Linked DNA regions of Chlorobaculum parvum NCIB 8327. The protein of the gene in region 1 interacts with the protein of each later gene in a pairwise test. Links are inferred from orthologs where the notes say so. Each region holds a gene or a part of one and is shown in the gene's direction. Other genes may lie near its edges. The genes, in order: CPAR_RS01475 and def.

What was found.
Region 2: the proteins of CPAR_RS01475 (region 1) and def interact in binary tests that used the Escherichia coli proteins (3 or more experiments, as listed by UniProt). The link is inferred for Chlorobaculum parvum NCIB 8327 from one-to-one orthologs.

The regions. Positions count from the first base shown.
Region 1 is NC_011027.1:297,875-307,758, forward strand. The notes cover bases 3,238-6,083. They hold CPAR_RS01475 (aspartate-semialdehyde dehydrogenase), read left to right. Parts: upstream 3,238-4,070; coding sequence 4,071-5,096; downstream 5,097-6,083. Other genes in these bases: dusB (tRNA dihydrouridine synthase DusB), read left to right, coding at 3,238-4,049; CPAR_RS01480 (hypothetical protein), read right to left, coding at 5,439-6,083. Outside these bases: CPAR_RS01455 (M16 family metallopeptidase), read right to left, coding at 1-792; CPAR_RS01460 (SDR family oxidoreductase), read left to right, coding at 903-1,904; recombinase RecA, read left to right, coding at 1,947-2,990; more of dusB, read left to right, coding at 3,006-3,237; more of CPAR_RS01480, read right to left, coding at 6,084-6,308; CPAR_RS01485 (ComEA family DNA-binding protein), read right to left, coding at 6,308-6,844; alr (alanine racemase), read right to left, coding at 6,877-8,031; CPAR_RS01495 (cystathionine beta-synthase), read left to right, coding at 8,197-9,567.
Region 2 is NC_011027.1:1,689,489-1,698,531, reverse strand. Bases 1-2,753 are described here. They hold def (peptide deformylase), read left to right. Parts: upstream 1-971; coding sequence 972-1,535; downstream 1,536-2,753. Other genes in these bases: lepA (translation elongation factor 4), read left to right, coding at 2,612-2,753; fmt (methionyl-tRNA formyltransferase), read left to right, coding at 1,545-2,483; CPAR_RS07865 (Fur family transcriptional regulator), read right to left, coding at 192-683; CPAR_RS07870 (DMT family transporter), read right to left, coding at 1-178. In the rest of the region: more of lepA, read left to right, coding at 2,754-4,429; lepB (signal peptidase I), read left to right, coding at 4,548-5,390; CPAR_RS07840 (hypothetical protein), read right to left, coding at 5,384-5,734; trpE (anthranilate synthase component I), read left to right, coding at 5,877-7,391; CPAR_RS07830 (DegQ family serine endoprotease), read left to right, coding at 7,415-8,938. UniProt on the Escherichia coli protein: Removes the formyl group from the N-terminal Met of newly synthesized proteins. Requires at least a dipeptide for an efficient rate of reaction. N-terminal L-methionine is a prerequisite for activity but the enzyme has broad specificity at other positions.

The DNA.
Region 1 (9,884 bases):
GGTCACCGAGAAGGGTTTGTACTCCGAAATATCGAACTGCTTTCGCATCGATTCTTTAGTCGCCGGAGGCTCTTCCATGCTGCCGAAATGCGATTCGGCGAGCTGCGCAACTTCGTCATGGCCGATGTTGCCGACTGCCGTCACGAGCATCTTCGACGGTACGTAGTGGCGGTGCATGAAGGCGCGGAGCTTCTTGCGCGAGAAACGCTCGATGCTCTTTTCGGTGCCGAGAATCGGCGTGCCCAGCGGATGGCCGGGGAACGAGCGCAGGTCGAACTCCTCGAAAATCAGCTCTTCGGGCGTGTCGTTGACGCTGGCGATCTCTTCGAGCACCACCTCGCGCTCCTTTTCGATCTCCTCCTTCGGAAAGACCGGATCGCGCACCATGTCGGCCAGCAGGTCGAAAGCCAGCGGCAGGTGCTCGCGGAGGCATCGGACGCAGAGGCAGGTCTGCTCCTTGGTGGTCCAGGCGTCGATGTAGCCGCCTGCCTCCTCGATGCAGCGGGCGATGTCGATATAGTCCCGCTTGCGGGTGCCTTTGAAGATGGCGTGTTCGATGAAATGGGCAATTCCTTCGAGCCCTTCGGGATCTTCGCGCGAGCCGGCGTTGATCCAGATTCCCAGCGTGACGCTGTGCACGTAGGGCACCAGGTTGCTGACAATGCGCAGGCCGTTGGGCAGGGTTGCGCTTCGGATGTCACCTGAGGAAAGGCGCTGTTCAGCGTGCCGGTCAGAGCCAGGAGTTGCCGGTGAAAGACTTTTTCTCACGATTGCGGATGGATTTGAGTGCAATGTACGGTTTATTCGTTTTATTCTTCTTATTATTAAAAACAAATCGGCGCTGGGCCGCATCGCTTCACAGATGCCGGAGTTTTCAGAAGGGCGCCACTGCTCCATCGTTCATGTCAGCAATTCCGATACTCATTACCGGTGCAACGGGTTACATAGGTTCACGGCTTCTGCTTGATCTTATCGGCAGGTTCGGTGAAGGCGTGCGTTGCCGAGTTGCGGTCAGAGCGGGTTCGGACGCTTCGTTCCTCAAGGGCTTTCCGGTCGAGATCGTTCGCGCGGATGTGCACGATCCAATCGCCATTGGAGAAGCGGTCAAGGGGATGGAGGTGGTGTTTCACTGCGCTGGAATGATCGCTTTTACCAGCAACTTCCGCAACCGGTTGCATGATACCAACGTGCTTGGCACTCGCCATGTGGTCGATTCGTGCCTTGAACACGGCGTGAAGCGCATGGTGATGACCAGCTCGATTGCCGCTGTCGGTTCCGAGACCGTGGATGGCGTCGTTGTTGAATCCACCGAGCACTCCACGTTTACCGAATGGCAGCGCCACAACGTTTATATGGAGTCCAAGCACCTGGCCGAACTCGAATGCCGGCGCGGCCTGGCTGAAGGGCTCGACGTGGTGATGGTCAATCCCGGCGTGGTGATCGGCCGGAACCCGGAGCCGGGTATGCCCGTCAGTTCATCGAACGAAACCTTGCGCCTGATCTACGAGGGGCGCGTGCCGTTCTGTCCTGAAGGATCGACTGGCTTTGTTGACGTCAGGGATGCGGCAGACGCCCATATCGCAGCGTGGACGAAGGGGAAATCGGGCGAGCGCTACATCATTGTCGGTGAAAATCTCTCCTTCCGGGAGCTGTTCAGCCGCATCGCCGCTCTGCCTGGCAGCCGCACCGGCAAGCCGATGGTCGTCGGCAACTTGGCCGGAGCTGCAGCCGGAGCTGGCGGCGAGCTCTTTTCGATGCTGACCGGACGCCCTTCGTTCGTCAGCATCGAGAGCATTCGGCAGGCTTCGCGTTCCGCTCGGTTCAGCAACCTGCGCTCGATTCAGGAGCTTGGCATCAGCTACCGGCCGTTTGACGAAACCCTCAGGAGCGCCGTGGCGTTGTAATCCGAATAGCAAATTTTCAATTCACATACCCCTACTATTTTCATGGATAAAGAGAACTCAAAGCAGACAGCACAGCCGCCGGTGGTCGATCCGGCAAGGCTCAAGCAACTCAACCTGGCAATCGAAACGCTCGAAAAGCAGTTCGGCAAAGGTTCGATCATGCGCCTCGGCGATGATTCAGCCGTGATGCACGTCAAGGCGATTTCGACCGGCTCGATGGCGCTCGACTACGCGCTCGGCGTGGGCGGATTTCCTCGTGGCCGCGTGACCGAAATCTACGGCCCGGAGTCCTCCGGCAAGACCACGCTCGCCCTGCACGCCATCGCCGAAGCGCAGAAAGAGGGCGGTATTGCTGCGCTGGTCGATGCGGAGCACGCCTTCGATCCCACCTACGCCCGCAAGCTCGGCGTCGATATCAATTCGCTCTTGGTCAGCCAGCCCGAGTCGGGCGAGCAGGCGCTCTCCATCGTTGAAACGCTCGTGCGCAGCGGCGCGGTGGACATCGTCGTCGTTGACTCGGTGGCTGCGCTGGTGCCGCAGGCCGAACTCGAAGGCGAGATGGGTGACAGCGTGGTCGGCCTCCAGGCGCGGCTCATGAGCCAGGCGCTGCGCAAGCTCACCGGCGCGATCTCCAAATCGAGCAGCGTCTGCATCTTCATCAACCAGCTTCGTGACAAGATCGGCGTGATGTACGGTAGCCCCGAAACCACCACCGGCGGCAAGGCGCTGAAGTTTTACTCTTCGGTGCGTCTCGACATCCGCCGGATCGCGCAGATCAAGGATGGCGAAGAGGTTGTCGGCAACCGCACCAAGGTCAAGGTGGTGAAAAACAAGGTTGCACCGCCGTTCAAAATCGCCGAGTTCGACATTCTCTATGGCGAGGGTATCTCGGTGCTGGGCGAGCTGATCGATCTGGCCGTCGAGTTCGGCATCATCAAGAAAGCGGGCGCGTGGTTCAGCTATGGCAGCGAAAAGCTCGGTCAGGGGCGCGAGAACGTCAAGCGCCTGTTGAAGGAGGACGAGACCGTGCGCAACACCATCCGCCAGCAGGTTCGCGACACGCTGACCGGAACGCCAACCGAATAAGCCGGGCAGAACACCATGCGTATCGGACCGATCGACATCGACCGCCCCATCATCCTCGCGCCCATGGAGGATGTGACCGACCGTGCCTTCCGGCAACTCTGCAAGCGGCACGGGGCGGACATCGTCTATACCGAATTTGTCAGCGCGGAGGCGATCCGGCGCGGCGCGGAGAAGTCGATACGCAAGCTCAGAATGGATGCGCACGAGCGACCCGTGGCGGTGCAGATTTTCGGCAACACGGTCGAATCGATGGTCGAGGCGGCCTCGATTGCCGAGAGCTTCGAGCCGGACTGCCTCGACATCAACTTCGGCTGTCCGGTCAAAAAGGTGGCCGGACGAGGCGCGGGCGCGGCGCTGCTGAAAGAGCCGGAGAAGCTCTCCGCCATCGCCGCGGCGGTGGTTGGCGCCGTCTCGCTGCCGGTGACTGCCAAGACGCGCATCGGCTGGGATCACGACTCGATCAACATCACCGACACCGTGCGGCGGCTCGAAGACGCGGGCATCCAGGCGGTCGCGGTGCACGGTCGCACGCGCAGCGATATGTACAAAGGCCGCGCAGACTGGGGGCGCATCGCCGAAGCCAAGCGAGCCTGCTCGATTCCGGTGATCGCCAACGGCGACGTCTGGAGCGCCGATGACGCCGTGGCGATGTTCGCTGAAACCGGCGCGGACGGCATCATGATCGGACGCGGCTCGATCGGCAACCCGTTCATTTTCGCGCAGGCTAAAAGCCTCGTCAAGACGGGCGAGCGCCTGCCGCTTCCGTCGTATCGCGACCGGATCGACGCCGCGAGGGAGCACCTGCGCCTGTCGCTGGAGTACAAGGGCGAAAAGCATGGCGTGCTGGAGATGCGCCGCCACTACTCGACCTACCTCAAGGGGTTGCCTGGCGTGTCGAAAGTTCGTAACCTGTTGGTGCGCGAACCCGACCCGGCGGTGATCGTCGAACTGCTCCGGGAGTTCGAGGCAGCGTGCGAAGCGCTCGACCGCGAGGGGCTTCTCAAAGAGGGTGGTGAATTTTTGAACGACCACTCGCCCAAACTGATTCTGAATTACTAAACCTATCATTTATCTGATTTTATGAGCAGTGATGCAGGCTATCGAGTAGCCGTTCTCGGCGCAACAGGACTTGTCGGCAGAACCATGATCAAGGTGCTCGAAGAGCGCGATTTTCCCGTCAGCGAGCTGGTGCCGCTGGCATCTCCCCGAAGCCGCGGCGAAGTGGTGACCTTCAAGGGGCGCGAGTTCGTCACCGAAGTGCCGTCGCCGGAAATTTTCGAAGGTGTCGACATCGCCCTCTTCTCCGCCGGTGGCTCGGCCAGTCTGGAGTGGGCTCCTGTGGCCGCGCAGGCGGGCGCGATCGTGATCGACAACTCCTCGGCCTTCCGCATGGAGGAGGGGGTGCCACTCGTCGTCCCGGAGGTCAATGCCGAATCGATCTTCGACCGCGAAGGCAAGGCGGCCCCGATCATCGCCAATCCCAACTGCTCGACCATCCAGATGGTGGTGGCGCTCAAGCCGCTCTACGACGCCTACGGCATCAGTCGCATTGTGGTTTCGACCTACCAGTCGGTGACCGGTAAGGGCAAAGCGGGACGCGACGCGCTCGAAAGCGAGCTGGCGGGCAACATCCCCGAAGATCCGGAAACCTTTACCCACTTCCACCAGATCGCCTTCAACGCCGTGCCGCAGATCGACGCTTTCACGGAGAACGGCTACACCAAGGAGGAGATGAAGATGGTCAACGAGACCCGCAAGATCTTCGACGATCAGGAGATTCAGGTCTCTCCGACCACTGTGCGCATTCCGGTCTACGGAGGCCACGGCGAGTCGGTGAACGTCGAGCTGAAGCGCGACTACGACATCAAGATGGTGCGCGCGCTGCTGGCCGGCTCACCGGGCATCGTCATGCAGGACGACCCTTCCGCTCGAATCTATCCGATGCCGATGACCTCCTACGAGCGCGACGAGGTGTTCGTTGGCCGCCTGCGCCCAGACTACTGGCATCCGCGCACGCTCAACCTCTGGGTTGTGGCCGACAACCTCCGCAAAGGCGCGGCCACCAACGCCGTGCAGATCGCCGAGTTGCTGGTGGGGAATCTGTGAGGATGATTGAAATGATCCCGGTCGGCTGATTCAGGAACGGGAATGGTATTTACGATTTGTAGGGGCAGACCTGTGTGTCTGCCCTTTTTTATTTGGCGGGAAAGGACGAAAAGGACGGCAAGGTCGTTGGGCGGGGCTGTCAAATTACGGAAATGTTCAGCGCCAGAATGGCCGTCGAGGTATGTGCTCATCGCCGAAGAGTTCGAGCGAGGAAAGAGGTGCGATTTACTTGTATTCATAAGTATCTCGCCGAACAGTCGTTCAGGGAATGCCTGTCACATTAGGGCGAACACGCAGGTTCGCCCCTACAGGAAGAAATTGGAAGGGCGCAGGGGGCAATCCTCACCCAATCCCGTCGTTCAGTGCCATGATGGCTGTGCTGACGGCGCGGATAGTGGCGGTTGGTGATTTGCTTTTGTTGGCTCTTTTTTCTGAAGAGACCCATCTGGATAGCTCCAGTGGCTCAAGTGAGTGAGAGGTCTCCCGGCTGATGCGTTCAATCGTTTTGGGGTTGACTTCGGAGCCTGTAACCAAAACAGTCCGCTCTCCGATCGGTGAGCCGGTCAGCTCCGTTATGGCGAAGTAGTTCCGCTCACTTTCATCTTTGACCGGCCAGTACCTGAAGTAGTCGATCTTTCCGTCAACCGACCGGGAAAGTGCGGCATAGCGTTTTTCCAGTTCCAGCACCGTCTGGGTCTTGCCGGTTCCTGCCGACAATCGGGCAAGCGGCTCGATATGCACGCCGCACGTGCTCACCTCGAAATGTCGTTCCAGCTCTTGCTCGATAAAGCGGGCTGGAGCGGACGGGTAGAACAACAGCATCCGGCGCGTCAGCTTATCGTCTTGTCCCGCGGCGGGCTCAAGCTTCATGTCGTGCCAGCGCCACGATTCGAGATTGTTGAGAAAGTAACCCGCTTCGATTCTGCACAGCTCGTCGCAGCTGCCGGAAGCGATCTGTTCGGGAAACCATGCCGGAAGGGTGCGGATTTCCGCGGGTGAGAAAGAGAGCGCCACCGGCTCGTCGCGCCACTCCCTGAGCAACGAAACCAGCTTTTTGGCGAGCCTCATGCCTTTCGGGCCGCCAAGCTCATCCAGGCCGCCGTCGATGGTGCGGCACATGGTCATGGTGTATGAGCCGGCACTGGTTGATTTGACTCGGGCTATGGTGGTGCTGCCGGTGTCGAAGGCACAGGCGATCTGGCTTCTGCTCATCAGTCGAGGGTAAGATGCTGTTTGAGGCGTTCGAGTTTCTTTTTCCCGATCCCCTTCACTTCCAGAAAATCGTTAAAATGTTCGACTTTTCCCCCTTTTCGCTGACGGAACTCGACGAGCCGCTTGGCCATGACCGGGCCGATGCCGGAAATTCGTTGAAGCTGTGCGCTGGAAGCCGTGTTGAAGGCGATTGTGCCGGTCAGCTTTTTCTTGGACGCAGGTTTTGTCGATGCTATTGCGTCAGTCTGTTCTGGCCTTTCATTTTCAGTTGTGATGGGCAGGTTTTCAGCTACCAATCGAGCATCGCTTATTCCGCCCGACCTTTTTTCCTGCAAAGCCAGGGCGAGAAGGCTATCGACATCGGCTTCCGAAAAGCTGGCGGCTTCGGCTTGCTTGATTGCCTTGTCGGTATCCTGCATCGCGCCGCTGTATTTCATCGTGCCTCCGAGCAGCAGGAAGAAACTGAGGAGCGTAACGGCAGTCATTTCCGATTTGGTGATGCCGAGTTTGACGGCAAGATTGTTCAGAAAATTCATAGGGGTGAATTTCTGTTGCGTTGTGGAGATGGTCAGACGAACACGCGCTTGACCCGTTTTGAGACCGCGCAGAGCAGCTCGTAGCTGATGGTTCCGGCAGCGATGGCCTGCTCTCCGGCTGATGGGCCGTCCCAGCCGAACAGCACGGCGGTATCGCCGACCTTGACCGAGCGGTTTTGGCCGAGATCGACCATCGTCTGATCCATCGTGACTGTGCCGACCTGGTGGTAACGGTTGCCGCCGATGGAGACCGTCGCCTTGTTTGAAAGCGTGCGGTGCACGCCGTCGGCGTAACCGGCCGAGAGCGTGGCGATGTTCGTGCTTGTGGGCGCGCTCCAGGTGCGGCTGTAGCTGATCGACGTTCCTGCCGTCACCTTCTTGACGAACATCACCTTGCACTGGAACTGCATCACCGGTTTCACCGGTACGTTCGTCGGTTCGGCGTCCATCGGGTGGCAGCCGTAGAGCAAAATGCCGGGTCGCACCATGTCGAGCCGCGCGCTGGGCGTGGAGACGATGGCGCCACTGTTGGCCGCGTGTTTGAGCACGGTTCTGCCCGTGCGCTGTTCGTATCCACCGGTTACATCGAGGAACTGTTCGAGCTGGCGGGCGGTGAAACCACCGGCCTTGTGGCCTTCGGCGAAGTGGGTGTAGATGCCGACGAGGTCGAGGTTCGGGCAGCGGTCGATCAGCTCCAGCAGGCTGTGCGCTTCTTCGGGCGTAACGCCGAGTCGGCCCATGCCGGTATCGATTTTCGCCTGTACTCGCAGCCGTCGGCCGCTCGCAGCAGCTTTGGCTTCAGCGGTCCGAACGGTTTCGTGGTCGCAGACGGTCATCTCGACATCGTGCTCAAGGTAGTGCTCGATGTGCCCGGCAAGCGGCGAGGCGAACGCCAGAATGCGCGACTCCGGCTGCATCCGGTGGCTTTGCTTCAGCTCGATCGCTTCGTGGATATTGGCCACACCGAACTCCCTGATTCCCTCTTCTTCGAGCGTCGCGGTGACTTGAGCTGCACCGTGCCCGTAGGCGTCAGCCTTGACGATGCCCATGATGCGGCAACGCGAGCCGCTGATGGCTTGGATGCAGGCCAGGTTGTGCCGGAGATTTCCGAGCGAGATGAGTGCTTCGGAAAGGTTGGGGGCAGCCGGGTCAGCGGTGCTGGAATTTTGTCGGGAATCGGCGCTCAAGGCGGTGATGCGGATGCGGTTTATTTGATCTGGATATGCTGTAAAAAACGTTTTTTACGCCTGATTGTCAAAACCGTATCGATCAGGTCCTTGACACTTTTTAGCGGCACCGTTGTTTATGTATATTAAAAATCAGAACAACACCGACTCACATCAATCTTCGCCATGACCAACGATATTTTCGACATTTCGGGCAACACTCCGCTGGTTCCCATGAAACAGCTTACCCGCCAGAAAAAAGCGCGCTTCATGGCGAAGCTTGAATACATGAATCCCTGCATGTCGCACTATTGCCGGGTGTCGACCGCCATCGTCAAGGAGGCTGAAGAAGAGGGCCTCATCCATCCCGGCATGACGCTGGTGGACTGGACCTTCGGCACGAGCGGCATCGCGCTGGCTATGGTGGCCGTGAGCAAGGGCTACAAAGTGCTGCTCGCCGCGCCGGACAGCATCTGCCGGGAGAAGCAGGATGTGCTCCGTGCGCTTGGCGCTGAACTGGTGCTCACCCCGTCCGAAGCTACGGGCGGCAACCTGCACGGGTGCGTAGCCGTGGCTGAAAACCTTGTCCGGACGATGCCGAACGCCTGGTTCGCCAACATGTACGAAAATCCGGTCAGCCGTCAGGTGCACCAGAGCGGCACCGGCCCGGAAATTTTCAGCCAAAGCGACGAAAAGGTGACCCACGTGTTCGTGCCGATGGCTTCCGGTGCCATGATTTCCGGCATTGGTCGCTACTTCAAATCGGTCAATCCCGACGTGCAGATTATCGGCGTGGAGCCGGTCGGCTCGATCTATCACGACCTGCACGAAGGCCGGAGCCAGGGGGGCGTGACCTCGTTTCAGCTTGAGGATATTGGCGCCGTTCAGCCTACCTCGTTCTGGGAACCCGAGGTGATCGACCGGATTGTGCAGGTCAGCGACGCCGACGCCTTCAACTGCGGCCGTGAGCTGCTGCGCTCCGAGGGTGTGTTTGCCGGGGGCGCTTCCGGCGCGGCAATGTGCGCTGCGCTCCGCGAGGGCGAAAGCCTCGGCAGCGATTCGCTGGTGGTGGTGATGATGACCGATTTCGGCGGCTACGACCTGTCGCGCATGTACAACGACGAGTGGATGCGCCGTCAGGGTTTCTACCGCAAGGCCAAGACCGCGCTCGACCAGATCACTGCCGACGACATCCTCCTGCGCAAGGCGCGCAAGGATCTGATCTTCGCCCAGCCCGAGCAGACACTCGCGGACGTGTTCGAAATGATGAAGCAGAACGACGTTTCGCAGATGCCTATCGTCTCTTTCGGCGCACCCATCGGCAGCATCAGCGAAAACAAGATTCTCTCCATCCTGATCGAGAACGATTCGGCCATGAACGCCAAGGTGGTGGCCTTTATGGAGAAGCCTTTCCCGGTCTGCCAGCCGGACGCCACCATCAGCGAACTGTCCGGAAAACTTCAGACCAATGCGGCCGGTGTGCTTATCAGCCTTAGTGACGGAAGGCTGCAACTGATTACCAAATCTGATCTTATCGATGCGCTGACGCACAAGTGAACGACTGCAGAATAATGTGGTTGTTTTTTTGGACTGATTTACTTATCTAAGCACTCCTGAACGTACAGGTTTCCGGTACTGCCGATTGGCGGTTCCTGCACTCCGGAAGCAACGCGGTTTTGTTTTCTTATGTGTTCGGCATTCAGCCGACAGCAGCAGTTAAACTCTGAAATTGTTATCGGAATCCGTTCAGGCCGGTTCCTGTTGAATTTCATGCAAGCGCATGTTCGAGGGCATGACCATGCACTCAAACCATAGCGACGTTTTATGAAGGTAGAGTCCAGAAAAAGGCAGCACATACTCGAAGGCAAGATCAA
Region 2 (9,043 bases), 1.4 Mb from region 1 along the record:
CGTAGGCGAAGCCGATGGGCATCGTCCTGAGCGTCAGCGTGAGGAAAGTAAGACTCAGGGCGTAAAAAACGAAAATCATTGCTGATGGCAGCGGTTTGGTGAAGCCCTCCGAGAGCTTCATGCTGGTGGTGCCGGAGACTTCGGCGACGATGGCGAGGATGAGGTAGAGCCAGGGCATGGTGTCCGTGAGTTCAGGCGTTCTCGTTGTGTTTCTCGTCGACCCTCCGGACGCAGGCCTCCTTGTCAATGCACTCGCCGAAGAGCTGCAGGCTGAAGCTGCCGAGCGAGTATCCGTGCTCGGTGCAGAGCTTTTCCATCATGCCGGCAAGTTCCGTGCTCGTGGCCTCCGAAACCTTGCCGCACTTGAGGCAGATGATGTGCAGGTGGTCGGCGACACCCCACGATTTTTCGTAGTGCGTGTGCTTGTGGCCGAGGTCGATCTTGGTGACGAGGTTGTACCGGAACAGCAGATCGAGGGTGTGATAAACCGTGGCGCGCGAGATGCCCACGCCTTGCTCGCGAAGCCGGACAAACAGCTCGTCGGCGTCGAGGTGCGTGTTGGAGCGGTAGATTTCCCGCAGCACGCTCAGGCGCTCCTGGGTGCACCGGAGCCCCTCCTCCTTCATGTACGATTTGAAAAGCGCTTCGACCTTCGCGATCGTGTCGCTGCCCGTTTGTTTCACGATGTTCTTGCTGTCAGTATTTCGTGTTTTCAATTTTTCCAATGTATTGTTTTTCTGCGAATTCCCTGTGAACCATGAAGGCGGCGGAGCGGGAAGAGCCGGACGGAAAAGAGCGCTGAAAACCGTACATTAGACGACTATTATTCCAATGTGCCGGCTGAGCGGTTGAGTGCCGCTGGAGTGTGTGGGCAACTATTTTGGAGTTAACAGGGTTATCTTCAGGAAAAGCTCTACCCTTTTGCTTTTGCAAGAGTTAACGGGCTATCCAAAGTTAAAGAGCAGTACGCAATGATTTTACCGATTAACACCTATAGCGATCCGGTTCTGACGGCGAAAGCCAAGCCTTTGAAAGGGGTGGATTCGTCGATCAGGGAGCTGATTGCCGATATGTTCGATTCGATGTACAAAGCACCCGGTATCGGGCTTGCCGCGCCGCAGGTAGGCCATTCGCTGCGCCTGCTTGTGGTCGATATTTCCACGATCAAGGAGTATGCCGATTACAAACCGATGGTGGTCATCAATCCGCGCATCGTCTCGGTTGCGGGCCGCAACGCGATGGAGGAGGGGTGCCTCAGCGTGCCCGGTGTGGCTGGTGACGTCGTCCGTCCGTCGAAAATTACGCTGCATTACCGTGACGAGAAGTTCGAGGAGCATACCGAAGAGTTCAGCGACATGATGGCTCGCGTGCTTCAACATGAGATCGACCATCTCGACGGTACGCTGTTTGTCGACCGTATGGAAAAGCGCGATCGCCGGAAGGTTCAGAAAACGCTCGACGCCATCAAGCAGGGGCGCGTGAAAACGAGCTATCCGATTGCCCCCCATGCGCCAAAAATAGCTGTGGAGGCCTGAGGAGTGGCGTTGAGAGTGGTTTTTATGGGCACGCCACAGTTTGCCGTGCCTTCGTTACGTCGTATCGTCGCCATGAGTCCCGAGTTCGAAACCGTGCTCGTTGTGACCGGATGCGACAAGCCTCGCCGCAGCAAGAATTCACCGCCCGAGCCGACGCCGGTCAAGCAGGCCGCGCTCGAACTGGGCCTTCCGGTGTTCGAGGCTGACGATGTGACGACTCCGGAGTTTGCAGAGAAGGTCGCCGAGTCGAAACCCGATGTGATCGTGGTGGCCGCGTTCCGCATTCTTCCGCCTGCCGTCTTCGAACTGCCGCCGCTCGGCACCTTCAATCTGCATGGTTCGCTGCTGCCCGCTTACCGCGGTGCGGCTCCCGTCAACTGGTCGATCATCAACGGTGATGCCGAAACCGGCGTGACCACCTTTTTCCTCCAACAATCGGTCGATACTGGCAACATTATTACCTCGGACAGTACGCCGATTGGCCCGGAAGAGAACGCTTCCGAGTTGCTCGAAAGGCTCTCGGAGATCGGTGCGGGCACGCTTGAACGCACGCTGCGCATGATCGCTTCCGGCTCTGTCACGCCCGAGAAGCAGGATGACCGACTCGCCACCAAAGCACCGAAGCTTCATCGCCGGAACACTCGCATCGACTGGAACCAACCGGTGCAACGCCTGCACGACTTCATCCGTGGCCTCGCCATGAGACCAACCGCCTGGACCACCTTTGGCGGCAAGAACCTCAAAATCTACCGGGCCCGTCCGTTCGATGGCGCTGAGTCATCGGAAGCTCCGGGTATGCTCCGCATCGAGGACGGGCGCCTGCTTGTTGCCGGTTCGGACGGCTGGCTTGAGTTGCTTACCGTTCAGGCCGAGGGCAAGAAAGCGATGGAGGCGGAATCGTTCGCTCGCGGGCTGCGGTTCGGGGACGAACCCTTGCGTTTCGAATAGCCCGCCCATCACAATCCGCTGCATGGTCACGTTTTTCTTCGTATATTTAATGATTTGATAATTTGGCTCAGGTCGGTCATTCGGCCGGGCCGTTTCGCAATTACTTTCACTTTTCAGGACAGACACGTATGCCTCCGTCAGGAACAGAAGTCGGCATGATCAGAAACTTCTGCATTATCGCCCATATCGACCACGGTAAATCGACCCTTGCCGACCGGCTTCTCGAAGCAACCCAAACCCTCGCCCGCAACCAGATGTCCACCGCCCAGGTGCTGGACGACATGGATCTGGAGCGCGAACGTGGCATCACCATCAAGAGCCACGCTGTGCAGATGATCTACAAATCGAGCGACGGCAAGGAGTATACGCTCAACCTGATCGACACGCCTGGCCACGTCGACTTCAGCTACGAGGTTTCGCGCTCGCTGGCCGCCTGTGAAGGCGCGCTCTTGGTCGTCGATGCCACCCAGGGCGTCGAGGCGCAGACCATCGCCAACCTGTACCTGGCCATCGAGGCCGGGCTTGAGATTATTCCGGTCATCAACAAGATCGACCTGCCTTCGTCCGATGTCGAAGGCGTGGCCCGGCAGATCATCGACCTGATCGGTGTCAATCGTGATGAAATTCTCCAGGTGTCGGCCAAAGCTGGCATCGGCATCGGCGAGCTGATGGAGGCGATCGTGCAGCGGATTCCCGCACCGGCTGACAACCGACAGCTGCCGCTTCGTGCGCTGATCTTCGACTCGGTGTTCGATGCCTATCGCGGCGCAGTGGCTTACATCAGGATTGTCGATGGTGTGCTGAAAAAGGATGACAAGGTTCGCTTTTTCGCCAACGGAAAGGAGTTCTACGCCGACGAAATCGGCACCATGAGCCTCAAGCGCCAGCCGAAAAACGTGCTCGAAGCGGGCAATGTGGGCTACCTGATCTGCTCGATCAAGGATGTGAAAGATGCCAAGGTCGGCGATACAGTCACGCTGGTGGAAAATCCCGCCTCGGAACGGCTTGCCGGTTACAAGGATGTGAAACCGATGGTCTTCAGCGGTCTCTATCCGGTCGAGTCGAACGATTTCGAAAACCTGCGCGAATCGCTCGAAAAGCTTTCACTGAACGACGCTTCGCTGGTCTACACGCCCGAAACTTCGGCGGCGCTCGGTTTCGGCTTCCGCTGCGGCTTCCTCGGCCTGTTGCACATGGAGATCATCCAGGAACGGCTTGAACGTGAGTATGGCGTCAACATCATCACCACGGTGCCGAACGTGGAGTACCGCGTGGTGATGACCAGCGGCGAGACGGTCGAGGTTGACAACCCCTCGCAGATGCCTGAATCGACCAAGGTCAATTGGATCGAGGAGCCGTATGTGTCGATGCAGATCATCACCATGTCGGAGTACATCGGCAACATCATGAAGCTCGGCATGGATCGCCGTGGCGAGTACAAAAACACCGACTATCTCGATACTTCGAGGGTGAGCATGCACTTCGAGTTCCCGCTGGGCGAGGTTGTGTTTGACTTCCACGACAAGCTCAAGTCGATCTCTAAAGGCTACGCTTCGATGGACTACGAGTACATCGGCTATCGCCGCTCCGATCTTGTCAAGCTTGACGTGCTGCTCAACGGTGAGCCGGTCGATGCGCTGTCGTCCATCGTGCACCGCTCGAAGTCCTACGAGTGGGGCCGCAAGCTCTGCTCGAAGCTCAAGGGCATCATTCCGCGCCAGATGTACGAAGTGGCTATCCAGGCGGCAATCGGCAGCCGGGTCATCGCGCGTGAGACCATTTCAGCCATGCGCAAGAACGTGCTCGCCAAGTGCTACGGCGGTGACATCAGCCGTAAGCGCAAGCTGATCGAGAAGCAGAAAGAGGGCAAGAAGCGCATGAAGCAGGTCGGCCGCGTCGAGGTGCCGCAGGAGGCCTTCCTTGCCGTCCTGAACATCGACGAATGAGGTTCATCGCATAAGGAAAAATCATGCCGGTTGCGCTGGAACCGTTTTTGGATGACGTCTCATCCTTCGTGTGTCCGAAAGGTTTATGTCGGCAATGCCAGAAAATTATTGACAGAACGTGAAACAAAACAGTACCAACTCCAAAGGAAGCAGTCAGAAATCCCAATCGAGAGAGTGGTTCGAGGCGCTGATCATCGCGGCGCTGGTGGCGATGGTTCTTAGAATGTTCGTCGTCGAGTCGTACCGGATTCCAACCGGCTCGATGGAAAAAACGCTGCTTGCCGGTGATTTTCTGTTTGTCAACAAGTTCGTTTATGGCGCCAAGGTGCCGTTTACCGATATCCATTTGCCGAAAGTTGATGACGTCAAGCGCGGGGACATCATCGTCTTCAAGTTCCCCCGTGACCGCAGCCTGAACTACATCAAGCGCTGCGTGGCGTTGCCGGGCGATACGCTTCAGATCAAGGAGCAGAAGCTTTACGTCAACGGCAAGCTCTCGCCGCTACCGCCCCATGCGCAGTTCATCGGCGAAAAAATGCCGCCAGGCGTGCCCGACTACCAGATTTTCCCGGCCATGAGCGACTACAACAAGGATAACTACGGCCCGATACGAATTCCGCGCAAGGGCGACGTTGTCAAGCTGACGATGCGCACCATTCCTCTGTATCGCGATATGATCGAGGAAGAAGGTCATTCGGTTAGTCTGTCGGGCGATCAGATATTCATTGATGGTGTGCCCGCCGATCATTATTCCATTGAGAAGGACCACTATTTCGCCATGGGCGATAACCGCGACAACAGTCTTGACAGTCGTTACTGGGGATTTCTGTCAGACAGCGATCTGGTGGGGCAGGCTATGATGGTGTACTGGTCATGGGATCCCGATCTGCCGCTGCTGTTCGATCCGGTCGAAAAGATTACTTCAATTCGCTGGGATCGAATCGGTTTGGTGGTTCACTGAGCGGCGTGAGAGAGAATCTTTTTGGCGACTTTCTGCATGGAGTGCAGTTCATCGGATGGCCTGAACGGCAGAAAACTCAGCTCCGGCCAGTCGATCCTGAGTTCAGCAATTTGCAGGTTAGCCTGTCTGGTGCCCTGGTTTTCAGGAGCTTCGAGTGGTGAGAGCTCCAGCTTTTTGAGGATGATCGAATTGAGGCAGGGGCCTGTTCTGAGTGAATGTACATCAAGCTGGTAGCGCTGGCCGGTTTCAGAAATGAACACCTGTTTCAGATGCCGCTTGAAAGCGTTGTCGAGCCAGAGATTGGTTCCCAGCCAAACCAGAACGTAGGCCAGGGTAAAGATCATTCCCGGTGAAAGTATGAATGCGGTCAACCATTTTTGGACTGGTCCGCGCTTTTTTTTCATGTCCTCAGGTGCCTTATTATAGCAATGGGAAAACCAGAGTAATGATATGATTTTTTTACCTTATCGCAGCAAGCAATAATTCATGATCAGATCTTTTGCGGACAATGCGGCTGGCCAGTACGGAGCGCCGTCGTTTATTCTGAAGCCTCTCGTCAGAACCTTCCAGGCCGATACCGAGACGCCGGTTTCGGTCTATCTCAAACTTCAGCGTCCCTACTCCTGCCTGCTCGAATCGGTCGAGGGTGAGGAGCGTCTGGCCCGTTTCTCCTATGTCGCCATCGACCCCGTGGCTGTGCTCAAGGGTAGAGTCGATGGAGAGGCCACGCTTGACGTGCTCGACACGCGTTTTGATGCGCTTTCGTCAATTGTGCAGGAAGAAAGCGATTTGCGTACCATCGTCGATCGTTGCATGGCGATGTTCTCTTCCGAAGAGCAGCCGCGCAGCAAGAGCGGGTCGCAGCAGATGAGCACCTCCGGGGTTTTCGGTTACTTCGGGTATGATACCATGCACCTGATCGAGCGGATTCCCTCGCCGGAATTGCCCGATCCCGCCGGAATGCCCGACCTCTGTCTGCTGTTTTGCGATACGCTGGTCATTTTCGATAACGTGATGCGCAAGCTCTACCTGGTGGCTAATTATCTGGATGAAGCTGATCGCGCACGCGCCGAGCGCAAGATCGACGAGCTTGCTGCGCTGATGCAGAAGCCGCTCGATCCCGATCTGGTGACGCTCAAGCCCGAACTGCCGGAGCCGGTCGTCTCGAACACCACACGCGAGGAGTATTACGAGAAGGTGCTGAAGGCCAAGGAGTATATCCTGAGCGGCGACATTTTCCAGGTACAGATTTCGCAGCGCCTGAAGCGCAAACTGCACACCCGCCCGTTCGACGTCTATCGCGTGCTCCGGACGATCAACCCGTCGCCGTACCTCTATTTCTTCGATTTTGACGATTTCCACGTGGTCGGCTCTTCTCCCGAGCTGCTGGTCAAGGTGGAGCGCGACCATGCCGGTCGCAGGATCGTCGATACCCGACCGATTGCCGGTACGCGGCGTCGCGGCGAGAGCTTCGAGGATGATGAACGCATCGCAAAGGAGCTGCTCTCCGACGAGAAGGAGCGCGCCGAGCACCTGATGCTTATCGACCTGAGCCGCAACGACATCGGGCGCATCGCCAAAATCGGTACCGTCGAGACCAACGAAATGATGGTGATCGAGAAATACTCGCATGTCATGCACATCGTCAGCAATGTCCGGGGTGAGCTGCAGGACGGCCTGAGCGCGATGGACGCCTTCTGGTCGTGCTTCCCGGCCGGCACGCTGACCGGTGCGCCCAAAGTGCGCTCGATGGAGATCATCTACGAACTGGAAAAGGAGAAGCGCGGCTTATACGGTGGCGCGGTTGGGTACCTCGATTTCCGTGGCCAGTTGAACACGGCGATTGCCATCCGCACGATGGTCATCAGCGACGGCATAATCTACTTCCAGGCGGCAGGCGGCATCGTGGCCGATTCGACGCCCGAGTTCGAATACGAAGAAACCATGAACAAGATGAGGGCTGGTCTGACTACCCTCGAAAGTATTGAGACATCTTCCTGATTAACCTCAACACTTGATGCACTATGAAAAAGAAACGAATGATGTTCAAGTCAGCAGCGCTTGTTTCCGTCGGCGCAATCGCCGGAGCGCTTGCATTTTCCAATCTCGATTTTTCGTTTAACGCCAAAGATGGCGGCCTCTTTACGGTTGCCAACCATGCAAACACCAGTGTTGCCGCCGAAAGTCTGCGAAACCATCCCATCAGAACGCTCAATGATTTCAATGAGGCCTTTGTCGACATTGCTGAATCGGCTACGCCGTCGGTAGTGACCATTTATACCGAAAAGGCCATCGAGCGGAGGATTATGACACCGTTTGACTTTTTCGGCAAGTCGTTCGGTGAGCTGTTCGACACTCCCTTTTCTGATCAGTCCCACGCTCGGAAAGAGGTGATTCACGGACTTGGTTCCGGCGTTATCGTCAGTCGTGACGGGTACATTCTGACCAACAATCATGTGATCGACAAAGCCGATTCCATTTCGGTTATGACGGACGACAACCGAAAATTCACGGCAAGGATTATCGGTAAGGATCCTCGCACCGATCTGGCTGTGCTGAAAATCGACGCCAAGGGCCTCAAAGCCATCGCTATCGGCGACAGCGACAAGTTGCGTGTCGGTGAGTGGGTGATCGCCATCGGCAGTCCGCTTGGCAAGAACCTTGCCCGCACGGTGACGCAGGGTATCGTTAGTGCTAAAGGGCGGGTGAATGTTGGCGTGACCGATTACGAAAATTTTATTCAGACTGACGCAGCCATCAATCCCGGTAACTCAGGTGGCCCACTGGTAAACATCGGAGGAGAACTGGTCGGTATCAACACGGCCATCGCCAGCCGAACCGGAGGCTTCGAAGGGATCGGCTTCGCCGTGCCGTCCAACATGGCCTACCGGATCTATACCTCGCTGGTCAAGTACGGTAAGGTGGTGCGCGGTTACCTCGGTGCCGGCATTCAGGATATCGATGACAAGATTGCAAAAGGCCTGAATATGCAGCGTCCTGAAGGGGTACTGGTCGGTACGGTCATAAAAGGCAGTCCAGCCGAGAAAGCGGGACTGAGGACCGGTGATGTCATCCTTGAGTTTGCAGGGCAAAAAGTGAACAGTTCAGCTGAGTTGCGCAATCTGGTTGCCAGCAAGGTGCCCGATAGCACAGAGCCGATTATCATCATTCGTGATGGCGTGAAGCGAACGCTCGACGTCAAGCTTCAAGAGCAACCTGATACTCAACCTGTTTCTCGGCAAGGGCAGCAAGCACCGGCTGCAAACGAGCTGCTCGGCTTTGCCGTTGCTCCGCTGAACAAGGCGATGGCGGAGCGCTTCAATCTGAACTCCGCCGAGCATCGCATCGTGGTAAGCGCGGTTGATCGCTCCAGCCAGGCATTTATGGCCGGGCTCCGTCCGGGAGACATCATCAGATCGGTTGATCGGAAGGAGGTCGGGTCAGTTGCAGAGTTCAAGGCGATTGCCGATAAAAAGAAAAAGGGCGATTTGCTTTTCCTGCTTGTCGAGCGCGGTCCGAGCCGGATGTATTTGGCGTTTAATCTGTAATGCGCTTTGCCTGTAGGGTAAAGATTCTTAAATTGCTTGAGACGAAGTAAAGTCAGCCCGGCTGCTGACTTTACTTTTTTTGTTTGTCAAGTGTTCCATCGCTGC